2 regions of the Shewanella carassii genome follow, and region 2 is predicted to be linked to the other one. Evidence: riboswitches for the same ligand, from Rfam matches in the RefSeq annotation. Region 2 holds a riboswitch; the other holds the start of a gene.
The links. A riboswitch is a leader RNA that binds a small molecule or an ion and turns the genes downstream of it on or off. The one in region 2 is predicted to bind cobalamin.
Positions count from the first base shown of each region.

Region 1 (7,248 bases), 1.8 Mb from region 2:
CCGCTGCATACCAATGCTGCTCCTGCAGCCATCATCATTATTTTGTTCAGTTTCATCATTGACTCCTAAGACTGCTAAGTCGTTTAATCAGAATGTTTATTGGCTTGGTGAGTCATACTTTATGGCAAGCAAAGCAGTGATAGAAGCCCGTAACTGTGTGTCTCTTTGTCTCAAAAAATAGAACAATAAGAGCCTTGTCACAGAGATAGTTCCAGATCTTGTGTGATAACTATGAGCGGAGAGGAAGATGCTGAGATTACCGTTGTCAAAGATTGTATCTACCTGATTTAAATATACATTTTAAATAAACCAAGTTGGAGTTGTCAGGCGAGTTGTGCACAAGTTCCATGCGTGCGTAGCGTCGGTTTACCGGCTTGGATGTAAGGCGTTATTAGCCGTCGACGTCCCAAGCTAATTCATATAATTTTATTATTTAACAGTTGGTTAGGTTTTGTTTGGCGGGTTGGGGAGTACATGTTTTTATCTTTCCTGAACCTAAGCTGACTCATTGCCAATTATCCTTCGGGATATTCAACACCGCTGATATAGATGCTGATGTTTTTGCGGCCTTTACACCAGAAAGCCCAGAGGGCTGTGATTGGAGGCAATAACGGGTTTTGGGGAGCGCTAGTTTTAAAGGGGAGCAATGGTCAGCAATCAGGGGCTCTGATGAGAAAAGGCGAGAGCCCCTGAACGGCTCAGTTGTTCGCTTAAGAGCCTCTTTTACTCAGGATCATAATCCAACACCGGGGCCAGCCACTTCTCGGCCTCGGCCACTGTCATCCCTTTACGGCGGGCGTAGTCTTCCACCTGATCTCGGCCTATGTTACTTACCCCAAAATAGCGTGATTGCGGGTGCGCAAAGTACCAGCCGCTGACCGCCGCCGTGGGGTACATGGCAAAGCTCTCGGTGATCTTAAGGTCGATACACTCGTCTGGCTTAAGAAGCTGCCAAAGCAGGCCTTTTTCCGTGTGGTCCGGGCAGGCAGGGTAGCCGGGAGCCGGGCGTATGCCCTTGTACTTTTCACGAATAAGCGCCTCGTTATCCAGGTTTTCTTCGCTGGCATAACCCCAGAACTCCTTACGCACCCGCTCGTGCATCCGCTCGGCGAAGGCTTCGGCCAGGCGGTCGGCCAGACACTTGAGCATGATGGCGCTATAGTCATCGTGGGCCGCCTCGAAACGGGCAATATGGGCATCGATGCCATGGCCGGCGGTGACCGCAAATCCCCCCATATAGTCGGTCACGCCGCTCTCTTTGGGAGCAACAAAGTCAGAGAGACAGAAGTTGTGGTTGCCCACCCGCTCCAGCTGCATCCGTAGATGATGGGTGGTCAGCAACACTTGGCTGCGTGAGTCATCTGTGTAGATCTCGATATCATCGAAGTTGACGCTGTTGGCGGGAAAGAGGCCGATAACGCCCTTGGCGGTGAGCCACTTCTCTTGGATGATTTGCTCCAGCATCGCCTTGCCGTCGGCATAGACTTTACGGGCCTCAGTACCGACGACTTCATCATCCAGTATTTGCGGGAAATGACCGTGCAACTCCCAGGCGCGGAAAAACGGCGTCCAGTCGATGCGCTCGAGTAAGTCCTCAAGCGGATAGTCGTCAAACACCTGGATCCCCGGGGTGTTGGGCTTCACTGCTTGGTAGTTGGCCCAGTCGTGGCTGCAGCGGTTATCCCGTGCTACCTGCAAGGGCACTATCTGCTTGCGCTTGGTCTGTGACAGACGCTTTTGGCGCATCATTTCATATTCGCGATAGGTTTCGTCTATGGTGGCCTGGCGGGTTTCATTGTTGATGAGCTTGCTGACCATGGGCACGGCGCGCGATGCATCGGCGATATAGATGGCGCCATGGGGATAATGAGGCGCTATCTTCACTGCGGTATGGATCTTGGAGCAGGTGGCACCACCGATAATCGCCGGCAGGGTCAGACCTTCGCGCTCGAAGGTTTTAACGTTGTGCACCATCTCATCCAGGCTCGGGGTAATGAGCCCGGACATGCCTATGATGTCGACCTTCTCGGCCTTGGCGACTTCGATGATTTTCTCCACCGGCACCATGACACCGAGATCTATCACTTCATAGCCGTTACAGGCCAGCACCACACCGACTATGTTCTTGCCTATGTCGTGAACATCGCCCTTGACTGTGACCATCAGCACCTTACCGTTGCTCTGGCCTTCAACTTTTTCGGCTTCGATATAGGGGTTGAGATAGGCGACCGCCTTTTTCATCACCCGGGCGGACTTGACCACTTGCGGCAGAAACATCTTACCGGCGCCAAAGAGATCGCCCACCACGTTCATGCCGTCCATCAGCGGGCCTTCAATCACATCCAGCGGCCGCTTGGCCTGCAGGCGCGCTTCTTCGGTGTCGGCGTCTATGTATTCGGTGATCCCTTTCACCAGCGCGTGTTCCAGGCGCTTGTTGACCGGCAACTTGCGCCATTCGAGATCTTCTTTCTTGCCTGCGCCGCCCGGGCCACCGCGATACTTCTCGGCGACTTCGAGCAGCTGCTCTGTGTTACTGGAGTCGGCAACCGGGCAGGGCAGGTTGAGCACCACGGCCTCTACCTTCTGCTTCAGCTCAGGGTCGATATCGTCATAGATGGCCAACTGACCGGCGTTGACTATGCCCATATCCATACCCGCCTTGATGGCGTGATAGAGGAATACGGCATGAATGGCTTCTCGCACCGGGTTGTTGCCGCGAAAGGAGAAAGAAACGTTGGACACCCCGCCGGAAATCATCGCATGGGGCAGGTTGGCCTTGATATCTGCAATGGCGCCGATAAAGTCCACCGCATAGTTATCGTGCTCCTCTATGCCGGTGGCGATGGCGAAGATATTGGGGTCGAAGATAATATCTTCCGGCGGGAAGCCCACCTTATCCAGCAGCACCCGGTAGGCACGGGTACAGATTTCGGTTTTGCGCTCCCGGGTGTCGGCCTGGCCCTGTTCATCGAAGGCCATGATGATGGCGGCGGCGCCGTAGCGCTTCACCAGTTTGGCCTGTTCAATAAACTTGGCCTCGCCCTCTTTGAGGGAGATGGAGTTGACTATTCCCTTGCCCTGAATGCACTTGAGCCCGGCCTCAATCACCTCCCACTTGGAGGAGTCTATCATCACAGGCACCTTGCTGATATCCGGCTCTGAGGCGATAAGGTTGAGGAATTTCTGCATCATCTCTACCCCGTCGAGCATGCCCTCATCCATGTTGATATCTATGATCTGGGCGCCGTTTTCTACCTGGTCACGGGCCACCTCCAGCGCGGTTTCGTACTGGCCTTCTTTGATTAACTTGAGAAACCGGGCCGAGCCGGTGACATTGGTGCGCTCGCCCACATTCACAAACAGGCTGTTTGCATCTATGGTCAGGGGTTCCAGTCCGGAGAGGCGACATGCTACCGGCAGCTCAGGCAGCGGCCTTGGTGCATGAAGGCTAACAGCTTCAGAAATCGCCTTGATATGCGCAGGCGTGGTGCCGCAGCAGCCGCCGACAATATTGAGCAGCCCCTCTTCGGCCCAGGGGCCTATCACGCCTGCCATCTCTGCCGGGGTTTCGTCATAGCCTCCGAATTCATTGGGCAGGCCGGCATTGGGGTGCGCCGAGACAAAGCACTCGCTGATACGGGAAAGCTCCTCGACATAGGGCCGCAGTTCTTTCGGGCCCAGGGCGCAGTTGAGGCCTATGCTCAGAGGCTTGATATGTCTGAGAGAATGGTAAAAGGCCTCTGTGGTTTGCCCTGTCAGGGTGCGGCCCGAGGCATCGGTAATGGTGCCGGAAATCATCACCGGCAACCTTTGGTCCAGTTTCTCGAACACATTTTCGATGGCAAACAGCGCCGCCTTGGCATTGAGAGTATCGAAGATGGTTTCCACCAGGATGATGTCGGCGCCACCGGCGATCAGCGCCTCGGTGGATTCGCTGTAGGCCAACACAAGATCGTCAAAATGTATGTTGCGAAAGCCGGGGTCATTCACATCCGGGCTGATGGAGCAGGTGCGGTTGGTGGGGCCGAGCACCCCGGCCACATAGCGGGGAATACCGCTGGCGGCGGCCACCTCATCGGCCACTTCGCGGGCGATTTTGGCGCCTTGGTAATTGATCTCCGCCGCCAGGCTCTGCATCTCATAGTCGGCCATGGCAATGGTGGTGGCGTTGAAGGTGTTGGTTTCTATGATGTCGGCACCGGCCAGCAGGTATTCCCTGTGAATGGTCTTGATGATCTCGCTCTGGGTCAGTACCAGCAGATCATTGTTGCCTTTGACATCGCAATGCCAATCTTTGAAGCGCTCGCCGCGGTAATCGGCTTCTTCCAGCTTGTAGTCCTGGATCATGGTGCCCATGGCGCCATCTAAAATCAGGATCCGCTCTTTGAGGGTCTGTTTGAGCTTGAGCTCTGTCTGGCTTGGGGAGTGCTGGGAAGTCGCCATAGGGTTACCTTTCATACCTGTCTTATTGCTGTTTTACATTCGCGGTGCTTGGCATCCGCGACATCATCTCTGCCGACCTGACGCCCGGGACACTATCTGGCATGATAGCCAAAGGCGTGTGTGGGCGCGGAAAGTTATTTTGGACATTTATACGTATAGACGTCCGTAATATACGGATTCCGGCGGCCTGCGGCAAGGTTAAATTGGCCCGGTAACCACCGGACTCTGACGGGAGAAGTGTGTGGCTGAACATAGGCAACTGAATATCTATCTGCTGCGGCACGGCGAATGTGAAGGCGGCGAGATTATCCGCGGCCGCAGTGATGTGGCCCTGAGCGATGAGGGCAAAGCGCAGATGTGGCGCAGCTGGCGGGCTATCAGTAGTGCGCTGGAGCAGTTACCGAGCCAGCCCGAACGCCTGGCGCTGCTGAGCTCCCCGGCCCAGCGTTGCCAGGCCTTTGCCGCCGAGCTCAAGGCCGATATGCCTGATTATTTCCCGGCGCCGCTGCAGCAGCATGACTGGCTCTGGGAGCTGGACTTCGGTGACTGGGACGGCATGAAGGTGGCGAGTGTCTATCAGCAGCATAGCGAGGCGGCTGAAGCCTTCTGGCGTGACCCCGTGGCCAATACTCCGCCGGGCGGGGAATCGCTGCCAGCCTTTCGTAGCCGGGTGTTGGATGGCTGGCAGACTATGGTGCAGCGCTGGCTTGCTAGAGAGGTTAGTTCTTCCGAAAGCTCTGTTTCAGGAGATTCTGGTTCCTCAGCAAGCGCCGATGCGGCACTGATCTTGACTCACAGTGGGGTTATCCGGCTGCTGCTGGCCGAGATTTTGCTGCCGGGGCAAATACCGCCTGCGGCAGTGTTCAACGCCTTGGAGCTACCTTATGCGGCCTGGGTCAGAATAACCCTCTATGCCAGCCGTGATGCCAGCGGTGAAAGTGACCAGGAATGGCAGTGTTTCAGCAAGCTCCACTGGCCGCAATAGTGCTGCGCTATTGCGCCGGGCAATTGTGCCGGGCGATAAAACCGGGATAATAACCCCAAATGGCCGCCAAGTGCGGCAGCAGCCAGGGTGTTGGCGCCTTTGCAGGTGAACCAACCCAGGGAACCGGGAAAGCCCGGACTGTGCCCGCAACTGTGAGTCGCCGTTGGCGACGAGTCAGGAGACCTGCCCAGGCTGATAAACCAAACCAGAAACCCGGGCGGGTAAACCGGGGGAGCGAATAGATGATTCTTCCACTGCAGCTTGAGCCTTCTGCCGGTCACAGGCTCAATGTCGGGGGGCGGTTATGAGCCTGGCACTCAAGGTGCAACAGCTTAGCTGGCTTCCCGGTGGTCACAGCGTATTGGCCGATGTGGGTTTTGAGCTGCCAAGTGGCAAGATGCTCGGGCTCATAGGCCCCAATGGTGCCGGTAAGTCGAGCCTGCTGCGCTGCCTCTATCGTTATATCCGCCCGGACAGCGGCCAGATCCAGCTGTTTGGTCAGGATATCCATAGCTTGTCTGCCAAAGCCTTCGCCAAAGAGGTGGCCGTGGTGCTGCAGGATACCCCGGCCCAGTTGGCACTGGATTTGACTCAATTGGTGGCCATGGGACTGACTCCCCACAAGGGGTTGTTTGATATGCCATCGGCGACCGACAAGGCCCAGGTGCAGGCGGCATTGGCGCAGGTCGGGTTGCAGCACAAGGCCGCAGAGCCTTTCGCGCAGCTTTCCGGCGGTGAGAAGCAAAGGGCCTTGATTGCCCGCGCCATAGTGCAGCGCCCCAAGCTTTTGATCCTGGACGAGCCCACTAATCATCTGGATATCCGCTATCAGATCCAGATCCTCGAGCTGGTGCGCAGCCTGGGGGTCACGGTGATCGCCTCGATTCACGATCTCAATCTGGCCTCGGCCCTGTGTGACGAACTCTTGCTGCTGGATAACGGCCGCCGTATTGCCCACGGCTCGCCCCAGAGCGTATTGACCGAAGACAGAATTGCCGGTGTCTTCGGTGTTTGCTGCCAGGTGGGGACGCATCCGCAGTTGGGACGGCCGCTGATCCACTACTTTTACGGCTATCAGTCGCCAGAGCCTGGTCACGGCAAGGCTGTAAGCTCGGCGGCGCTCGCCAGTGGCGAGGTTCAAGGCGCTGCGATAGTCGAGCCAATGGCAGGGCCTGCCTCGGCCGAAACCTGTGTTGCTCACAAGGAAACTGACCGGCGCCCAGGCTCGGTGGGAGGTGGCGCATGAATGCTTCCGTGGCCGCACCGGGGCGCTCGCTTATCGGCTGGTTTCTCAGGCCCTTGCCCAGACTTTACTGGTGCTGGCTGCTGTTGCTGCTCTGCACTGTGTTGACACCCTTGGCCGCCGCCGGTTTTGGCGCCGCCGATATCAGCCTCTTCGATGTGGCAAGAGTGATTGGCAAACACCTGCTGGGCGTGGGTGAGCCTTCTGCCATCAGCGAGCGTATCGTCTGGGATCTGCGCCTGCCGCGTATCTTGCTGGCCTTTATCGCCGGCAGCGGTTTGGCATTGTCGGGTTATGTATTGCAGGCGGTGACCCGCAACCCGCTGGCCGATCCTTACCTGTTCGGTATCAGCTCGGGCGCCAGCTTCGGCGCCGTGGTCTCGGTCGCCCTGGCGACCGGCCTTGGCCTGAGTTCGGCCATCTCCGGGGTATCGCTGCCGCTGGGAGCCTTTATCGGTGCCAGTTTGGCTGTGCTTATGGTACTGCTGCTCGCGGGCAGGAATATCGGCAACCAGATAGAGAGAATGTTGCTCTCCGGGGTCGCCATCTCCTTTATGTTCAGTGCCCTCACCAGCTT
Region 1 is NZ_AP024618.1:3,666,421-3,673,668, reverse strand. Features, by position in the region: gene K5621_RS16590 (outer membrane beta-barrel protein) at 1-56, opposite strand, end outside; gene metH (methionine synthase) at 724-4,443, opposite strand; gene K5621_RS16580 (histidine phosphatase family protein) at 4,685-5,428, shown strand; cobalamin riboswitch at 5,497-5,633, shown strand; gene K5621_RS16575 (ABC transporter ATP-binding protein) at 5,733-6,674, shown strand; gene K5621_RS16570 (FecCD family ABC transporter permease) at 6,671-7,248, shown strand, end outside.
Region 1: linked by a shared signal. The riboswitch ahead of K5621_RS16575 (ABC transporter ATP-binding protein) and the one ahead of K5621_RS04460 (TonB-dependent receptor) in region 2 are both predicted to bind cobalamin.

Region 2 (7,248 bases):
GGCGTTGATTACCTCACAACGGCACAACTCGGCCAGACGACTGGGATAATCCTGCCCGGCCTTGGCACCAACACCTTGGGTCAAGCTGTCACCGAAGGCCAGCAGTTTGCCATTGCTGCCGATATAAGCCAGCTTGGGCTCGGAGCAAGCCAGCAAAAACAGCGACAACAGGGCTATGACCACGCCTCTCAAACCATAGCTAAAATCAGCTTTCATATTTCGGCTCTTGCCTCCTTGTCGGTGCTCGAAAAAGCCCAGGTTCTAAACTACAACCGATAGAAATACGGGCAGAAAAAAGCCGGGAAACCCCGGCTTTCTATGCTATCAGAAGCGATAGCTGACGCTGAATCTCAGCGCACGGCCGCTACCCGAGTAATAACCATCGCCCCAGGTACTGAAATAACCTGAGCTGGCGTATTGCTTGTCAAACAGGTTGTCGACCCTCAGGCTGGCAAGCCAGGCATCACGGCTGTAGTTGAGGGCGATATTCCCCAGCCAGTAGCTGTCCAGTTTATCGTGCTGGTTGCCATTGTCACCCTCCATATATCTGTCGCCCAGATACTGGCCCTCGACAAACAGCTGCCAGTGCTGACCAAAGTCCACACTGGTGTAGACACGCCCTGAATGCTCGGCCACCCAGGAGAGAGATTTGCCTTTGTTGGCGCCTTCTGTAAATTCGGCATCGATATAGTTGTACTCAAGTCCCAACTGCAGCATCTCATTGAGCTGCCAGTCCCAGTCGAGGCTGGCGCCATAACGGCGGGAGGCATCGGCATTGACGTTGGCGCCGGGGAAAGCACCGCCGATAGGCATATCGGCACTGGGATCAAAAACAATTTCATCTTCCAGCGACAGCCGGTACAGGTTCAAACGCAGGCTCTGGTTGCTCAAGGTCCAATCCCAGCCGGCTTCAATGGAACGGCCGGTCTGCGGCTTGAGACCGACGACTGTTGGCGGCGTATAAGCTTGCTCATCGACCTTGGCGAAACGGAAGCTCTCATCACCGCGAAGATAGAATCTGTGGCCTTCCAGCGGCCGATAGTTGAGCCCCAACTCGAGCGCGTGAGCATCTTCATCCAAATCTATGCCATTGGGGTAAATCTGACCGTCCTTGAGTTCATCCTTGACCTTGGCATAACGCCCGCCCACCACATAGCTCAGGCTGTTGGTCAGCGGCACATTGGCCTGCAGATAGGTGCTGGTCATGGTTTGGGTGTTACTGCGCTGCATATAACTGAGATCGAACTCGGTTTCACCCCGTTGAATATCTGCACCTATGACTATGCTCAGTTCACCATTGCGGGTCAGATAACGCCCCAGTGCCTTGGGATTGAATTCCAACAGCGAGCGCTCGTTCCGACCTGGGCTGCCATAGCTGACACTGGACACCAAAGTATCACTGTAGTTGAGGTCCGCAACCAGAGCCCAGTTGGCGTGTACTTGACGCTGAATATGACCACGCCAGGCGGAAGTCATCTCATGGTTGTAATCACCCGGCGTCGATGTCGCCTGGCGTGGGTCGGCTTCAAACTGAGCCAGGGTCAGTGAGCCTGGAGTCTGGCGCTTGTTATCGTAGTAACTGCCTTCGACAAAGAAGTTGGTCGACTCTGAATCATATTGCAAACGCCCCAGCACAGAACCGGTTTCATTGGCATTGTTTCTACGGTAGTTGTCGCTTTCGTTATAAGCAGCAGCCAAATAGTAACGCCAGTTGTCATTGATGGCGCCGGACAGATCCCCACGACCTTCGTAGGTGTCAAAACTGCCACCAGAGAGGGTCAGGTTGCCACCGCTGGCACTGGGCGCCTTGGTGATAATATTGATCACCCCGCCGACGGCCTGATCGCCATAGAGCACTCCGGCGCTGCCGGAAAGGATCTCTACTCTTTCAATCTGATTGACCGCAATGGCACTCAGGCTGGGGGCGGCAATATCGATATTGTTGAGTCGGCGACCATCTATCAGTATCAGGGTGTTATTCACCGCCTGGCTGGCAGAAAAACCGCGCATCGCCAGCACGGGCCCTGAGTTATTGTCCGATATTTGAATGCCACTGCGGCCACGCAGCAACTCGCTCAGATTACTGGCACCGCTTTGCTGAATATCGGCGGCATCTATTACTGCAACATTGGCGGCAATATTGAGCGGCGTGTCATCCTGACGGCCAATGACCACCAGATGTTCATCCACGGCCTGGGTTGTAGCACTCGCCATGACGGGAACTGAGGTAAATGCACCGCAAAGCAGCGCGAGGTGATTTAGTTTGAAACCCATTTTCCTTTGACTCCTGAAAGGGAAACGGGGCAAGAGTGCCACGGCAGGGAGAGCCCCTTGGCTGCCGCATTTCGAGATCTGCCCACCGAAATCATCGAAATACCTCCAGGGCCGGTCTCCGGACTTTGGCTATGCGGTTGACCGCGCGAGACCCGACTTTTATGACGCCACTTGGGCGCGCCTGTCTCTCACCATTTACCGTTGCGGGGGCAGTGCCGGATTCTCACCGGCTTCCCGATTATCCCCGGTCTTTCATTCCGGGGCACCACGAGAGGTTGACTGAAATACTGTGCTGTCATTCCCGGCCTGACCGAGAGCGGGCATTATAGACGTCTATATGGATGAATGTCTAATTTTGACGACGACTGACCGCCGCAGATTAACCCTGAAAACAAAAAGGGAGCCGAGGCTCCCTTTCCATTATCTTAACCCAGCTCTTTGGGGTTACTGCCAAAGCGGTTGTCCCCCACTTCGCTGTCCTGGCAGTAGAAGACCAGCAACACTATCCAACCTATGATAGGGATAAATGCCAACAACTGCCACCAACCACTGCGGTCAGTGTCGTGCAGACGACGCGCGGCAACCGCAATAGAGGGCAACAACAGGCCCAAAGAATAAATCAGCCCCAGCACTGTGGTACCCAGCGCATAGTCAATAGCACTGACAACCAGGCTGAAAATGATATAGAACAGAGTGAACATCCAGTATTCTGTCCGACGGGCCCGACCGGTAAAGTCGGCGTATTTTTTGATGGCTCCGATGAAATGTTCCATGTTTTCTCCCAATAACAGATCCAAGATCCGATAACGCCGCACCAATTATTGAATGGCTTAAGGCGACCAAAGTTTCATCAGAGTTTCTTACTCCCTGAAACAGCAAACAATTTTAACATACCTGAATGAACTGCAAAGTGACAGAAAAGAGATCTGGCTTGCATCAATTGTGAAATCAGAGATATCTCACCCCGGCAGTCGTCATTGGTTTACAAATATCGCCATATCCATAGCCATACATAGCCAGCCGACGCTTTTTCATCTTATCTGCTCAGCGTAAAACCGCGGCTGGCGGCCAGCGCCTGGATATCGGTTTCAATCTGTGCCAACTGTGCCTGGCGCTTTCGACCGATTGCCCCCGAGTTAGACTTGGATGCCAGACTGCTGAGAATATTGCGCCAATATGGCACTTGTTTTTTACGCTGTTTACGGCTCAAAGGATTGAGTGGCGGCTGCCCGGCGAGCGCCTTGAGTAAGGCTGCAGCCGCGCCGCGCCAAACATCTGGCAGTGATTCCAGGTTATTCAAAAGCCAGCCAAGGCATACCAAGCGACTCACTTCGGTGTGGATAAATCCGTTGTCACCCAAAGGCATTTGCCGCCCCAATAACAAGGCGTTGAATTGCCCCTGAATTTCAGTGTTCCAAGGTTTGCGTTGCAGCTCGGCCAGGTGCTGAGAGAATACCATCTTCGCCAGTTCATGCTCAGTAAACAGGCTGCGAATGCCATCGAGCAGTGCCAGAGTAAACTCAGGGTAACGACGACCGAGAGTCCATTGCAATGAAAGCCCGAGAACCGAGCTTTCCCAGATCTCTTCTCTTTTATTTGGCGACTCCCACTTGAGACAAACGGGAACAAACCAGGCAAGAAAACGCGTCTGCCATTCAGGTCTGGCGGCGATATAGCCAAGGGCCTGCTGCCCCAAATAGCAACTGGCCGGGCTGGCCCGATTGGCTTCAAGAAATGCCAGTAACTCGGCGGGATTATCGGCCTCCGCCAACGGCTCAAGCCGTGGAGAGAGTCGCTCTCTGGCCAGGAAAAAGCGCAAACATTGACCCGTTTTGGTCAAAGTCCAACCGCCTAGCGCCAACATAGGCAACGCCAATAGAATACCCAACAGTTCGTGCCAGGTATTTTGCTGCTCTCGATGATAGCGGATATCGGTGCGCACTATGCCGGGCTCCTCAGGCAAATACCAAAGGGCCACAGCCTCACCGACGCTTCTCGAGTCGCAAAACAGGCCTGGGGGATTCCAGATATAATGCTCACTGCCGTTAGGCAACTGATAATGCACCTGGCAATCCCACTCATAACGGCCGACGCCCCAGCGCCCCGGGGGCACATATTGTTGAGCACGCCGGGCGATATAACCTTGGGTCTCGGCGCCTCGCTCGAGCAGGATATTCACTTCCTGCCAGGATTGAACACTGTCCTTGACGAAATAAAGCCCGAGGGCCGAGAACATCCCTCCGGCAATCGCAAAAGAGCCGATAAAAGCCAGGTCTTTCCAAATTGCCCGTATCTTTCCCACCGGGCCTCCTTTGATTCAATCCTTTAAGGCCGCGGATTGTAGCAGATTTCAGCAATCAGTTGAGGAGCACTTCACAGTTTGCCACCCGTTTCTGCGCGCGCCAAAGAGTCATGCTATGCTCGGGCAAATTGCTAAAGGAGTAACAGCATGAAACGCCCTATCATTCTCGACTGCGATCCCGGCCATGATGATGCCATCGCCTTGATCTTGGCCCTGGCTAACCCTGAGCTGGATCTGCTGGCCGTGACCACCAGCGCCGGTAACCAAACCCAGGAAAAAACACTCAACAACGCCATGCGAGTGCTTACTCTGCTGGGCAGAACCGATATTCCTGTGGCCAGCGGTGCCCCCAAGCCTTTGGCAAGAGAGCTGATCATTGCCGACAATGTTCACGGTGAATCCGGGCTCGATGGCCCAGAACTGCCGGATCCCGCCTTTGAACCTCAGCCGATGATGGCCTGGGAACTGATGGCCGAAAAAATCCGTCAAAGCAGCCAGCCGGTGACTCTGGTGCCAACGGGCCCCTTGACCAATATCGCGATTTTCCTGAGCGCCTATCCCGAACTCAAATCCCGTATTGAGCAGATAGTGCTGATGGGCGGCGCCGCCGGTGTCGGTAACTGGACCCCGGCCGCCGAATTCAACATTTTTGTTGATCCGGAAGCGGCCGACATGGTGTTCAAGTCAGGTATCCCCATCGTCATGGCCGGTCTGGACGTGACCCATGAGGCGCAGATCATGGAAGAGGATGTAGCCCGTTTCCGCGCCATTCCCAATAAGGTTGCCAAGTGTGTGGCCGATCTGTTGGAATTCTTTGTTATCTACCACAAGGATCCCAAGTGGGGCTTTGATGGCGCGCCGCTGCATGACCCTTGCACCATAGCCTGGCTGCTCAAGCCTGAGTTGTTCATCGGCTTGGACTGCCATGTGGCCATCGAAACCCAGAGCGAGCTGACTGTAGGGATGACGGTTGTCGACCGCTATCACCTGACCGGCAAGCCCGCCAACGCCAAGGTGCTGATGCATCTGGATCGTGAAGGCTTTGTGGATCTGCTGGTTGAAAGCCTCTACGCCTATCAGGATTAATACATGAGTAGACTAGTGATAATCGGCAGTGCCAACGCCGATCATGTGATGGAATTCAGTCACCTGCCCGAACCAGGGCAAACACTGATGAGCCGCAGTTACCGATTGGAGCATGGCGGCAAAGGGGCCAATCAGGCAGTCGCCGTCGCCAGACTGGCACAGCCTGGCACCCGAGTGGACTTTATCTGCCATCTTGGAGACGACGCCATTGCCGATACCATGATCAAGAGTTGGTTGGACGATGGCATTCACCCTCAAGGCTTGAACAAAGTACCGGCAATGGCAACCGGCAGCGCAATGATTTTCATCGGCGATAACGGTGAAAACTGTATCGGGGTGGCCGCCGGTGCCAACGCCAGCCTTAAACCTGAAGATGTTCACTGTCATCAAGAGCTGTTCGAAGGCGCCAGTTACCTGCTGGCACAGCTGGAAACACCGCTGGAATCGGTTAAAACCGCGCTGCAACTGGCCAAGCAACAAGGCACAGTGACTATTCTCAACCCGGCCCCCGCCACTAAGCTGGCTGACGATATGCTGGCCTTGGTGGATATCATCACTCCCAACGAGACCGAGGCCGAAGCCCTTACCGGTATTAAGGTGGAAGATGAAGCCGGAGCTGCCAAAGCCGCAGCCGCTCTGCAAGCCAAAGGGGTGGGCGCCGTGGTGATCACCCTCGGCAGCCGCGGCGCCTATGTGCGTCACCCCGAGTTTGAGGGCCTAGTGCCTAGCTACCCGGTCAAGGTACTTGATACTGTAGCCGCTGGGGACACCTTCAACGGTGCCATGATGGTGGCCTTAAGTGAAGGGCTGGTCATGGAGCAAGCTGTGGATTTTGCCAATAAGGCCGCTTCCATAGCCGTGACCCGTCATGGCGCCCAGCGTGGTATTCCCTACCGCCGCGAGCTGTAATCAAGCCATTACCAACACAAAAAACGGGAGTCCTAGACTCCCGTTTTTTATGCTGGCTGCCAGTCAAATTATTTGCCTGAGTTGGCCTCTCTGTGGGCCTGAAGCTTGGTGGCGAACTCCTGCTGCAGCTGCTCCATCTTAGGCAGCAACCCCTGGCTCAATGATTGAGTCACCATCATCGACTCCTGCATCACGGCCGGCATCTTAGCGACCATGGAGCGCCCTGTATCACTGGCATAAAACGCCAGCATATCGGCAATTTCCTTGTCGCTGTAGTGCTTGACATAGATATCGGTCAACGGCTGCTTCAGCTTATCCCAGCCCAGCTCCTGCTTGAAGATCTGCGTACTCTTACGGGCGAACTCTTCAAATAAAGGCTTTTCACTCTCCTTGATATTGAACTGCTGTTGCATGCCCAAAATCATCATTTCCATCTGGGTATAAGCCGTGTCCATCATGGAATCCATCTGCATTTCCAGCAGCAACTGCTCCACCTGAGCCCGGCGAGCGCCGTCATCGGCCAACACCAAAGGGCTTGTGAGCAATATGCCGCCCAGAACAAGAGATGACCAAAAACCAGGACCTTTCATGAGTGCCTCCGTGGCAAGTATTGATTCGGCTGCCAGTCTATCACAGTCACCCCCGCTGTCACCCGCAAGCAAAGTTGCAGCCAGCCA
Region 2 is NZ_AP024618.1:969,105-976,352, reverse strand. Features, by position in the region: gene K5621_RS04465 (GDSL-type esterase/lipase family protein) at 1-216, opposite strand, end outside; gene K5621_RS04460 (TonB-dependent receptor) at 325-2,274, opposite strand; cobalamin riboswitch at 2,367-2,559, opposite strand; gene K5621_RS04455 (DUF805 domain-containing protein) at 2,700-3,047, opposite strand; gene K5621_RS04450 (DUF3592 domain-containing protein) at 3,311-4,576, opposite strand; gene rihA (pyrimidine-specific ribonucleoside hydrolase RihA) at 4,724-5,662, shown strand; gene rbsK (ribokinase) at 5,666-6,571, shown strand; gene K5621_RS04435 (DUF2059 domain-containing protein) at 6,640-7,161, opposite strand.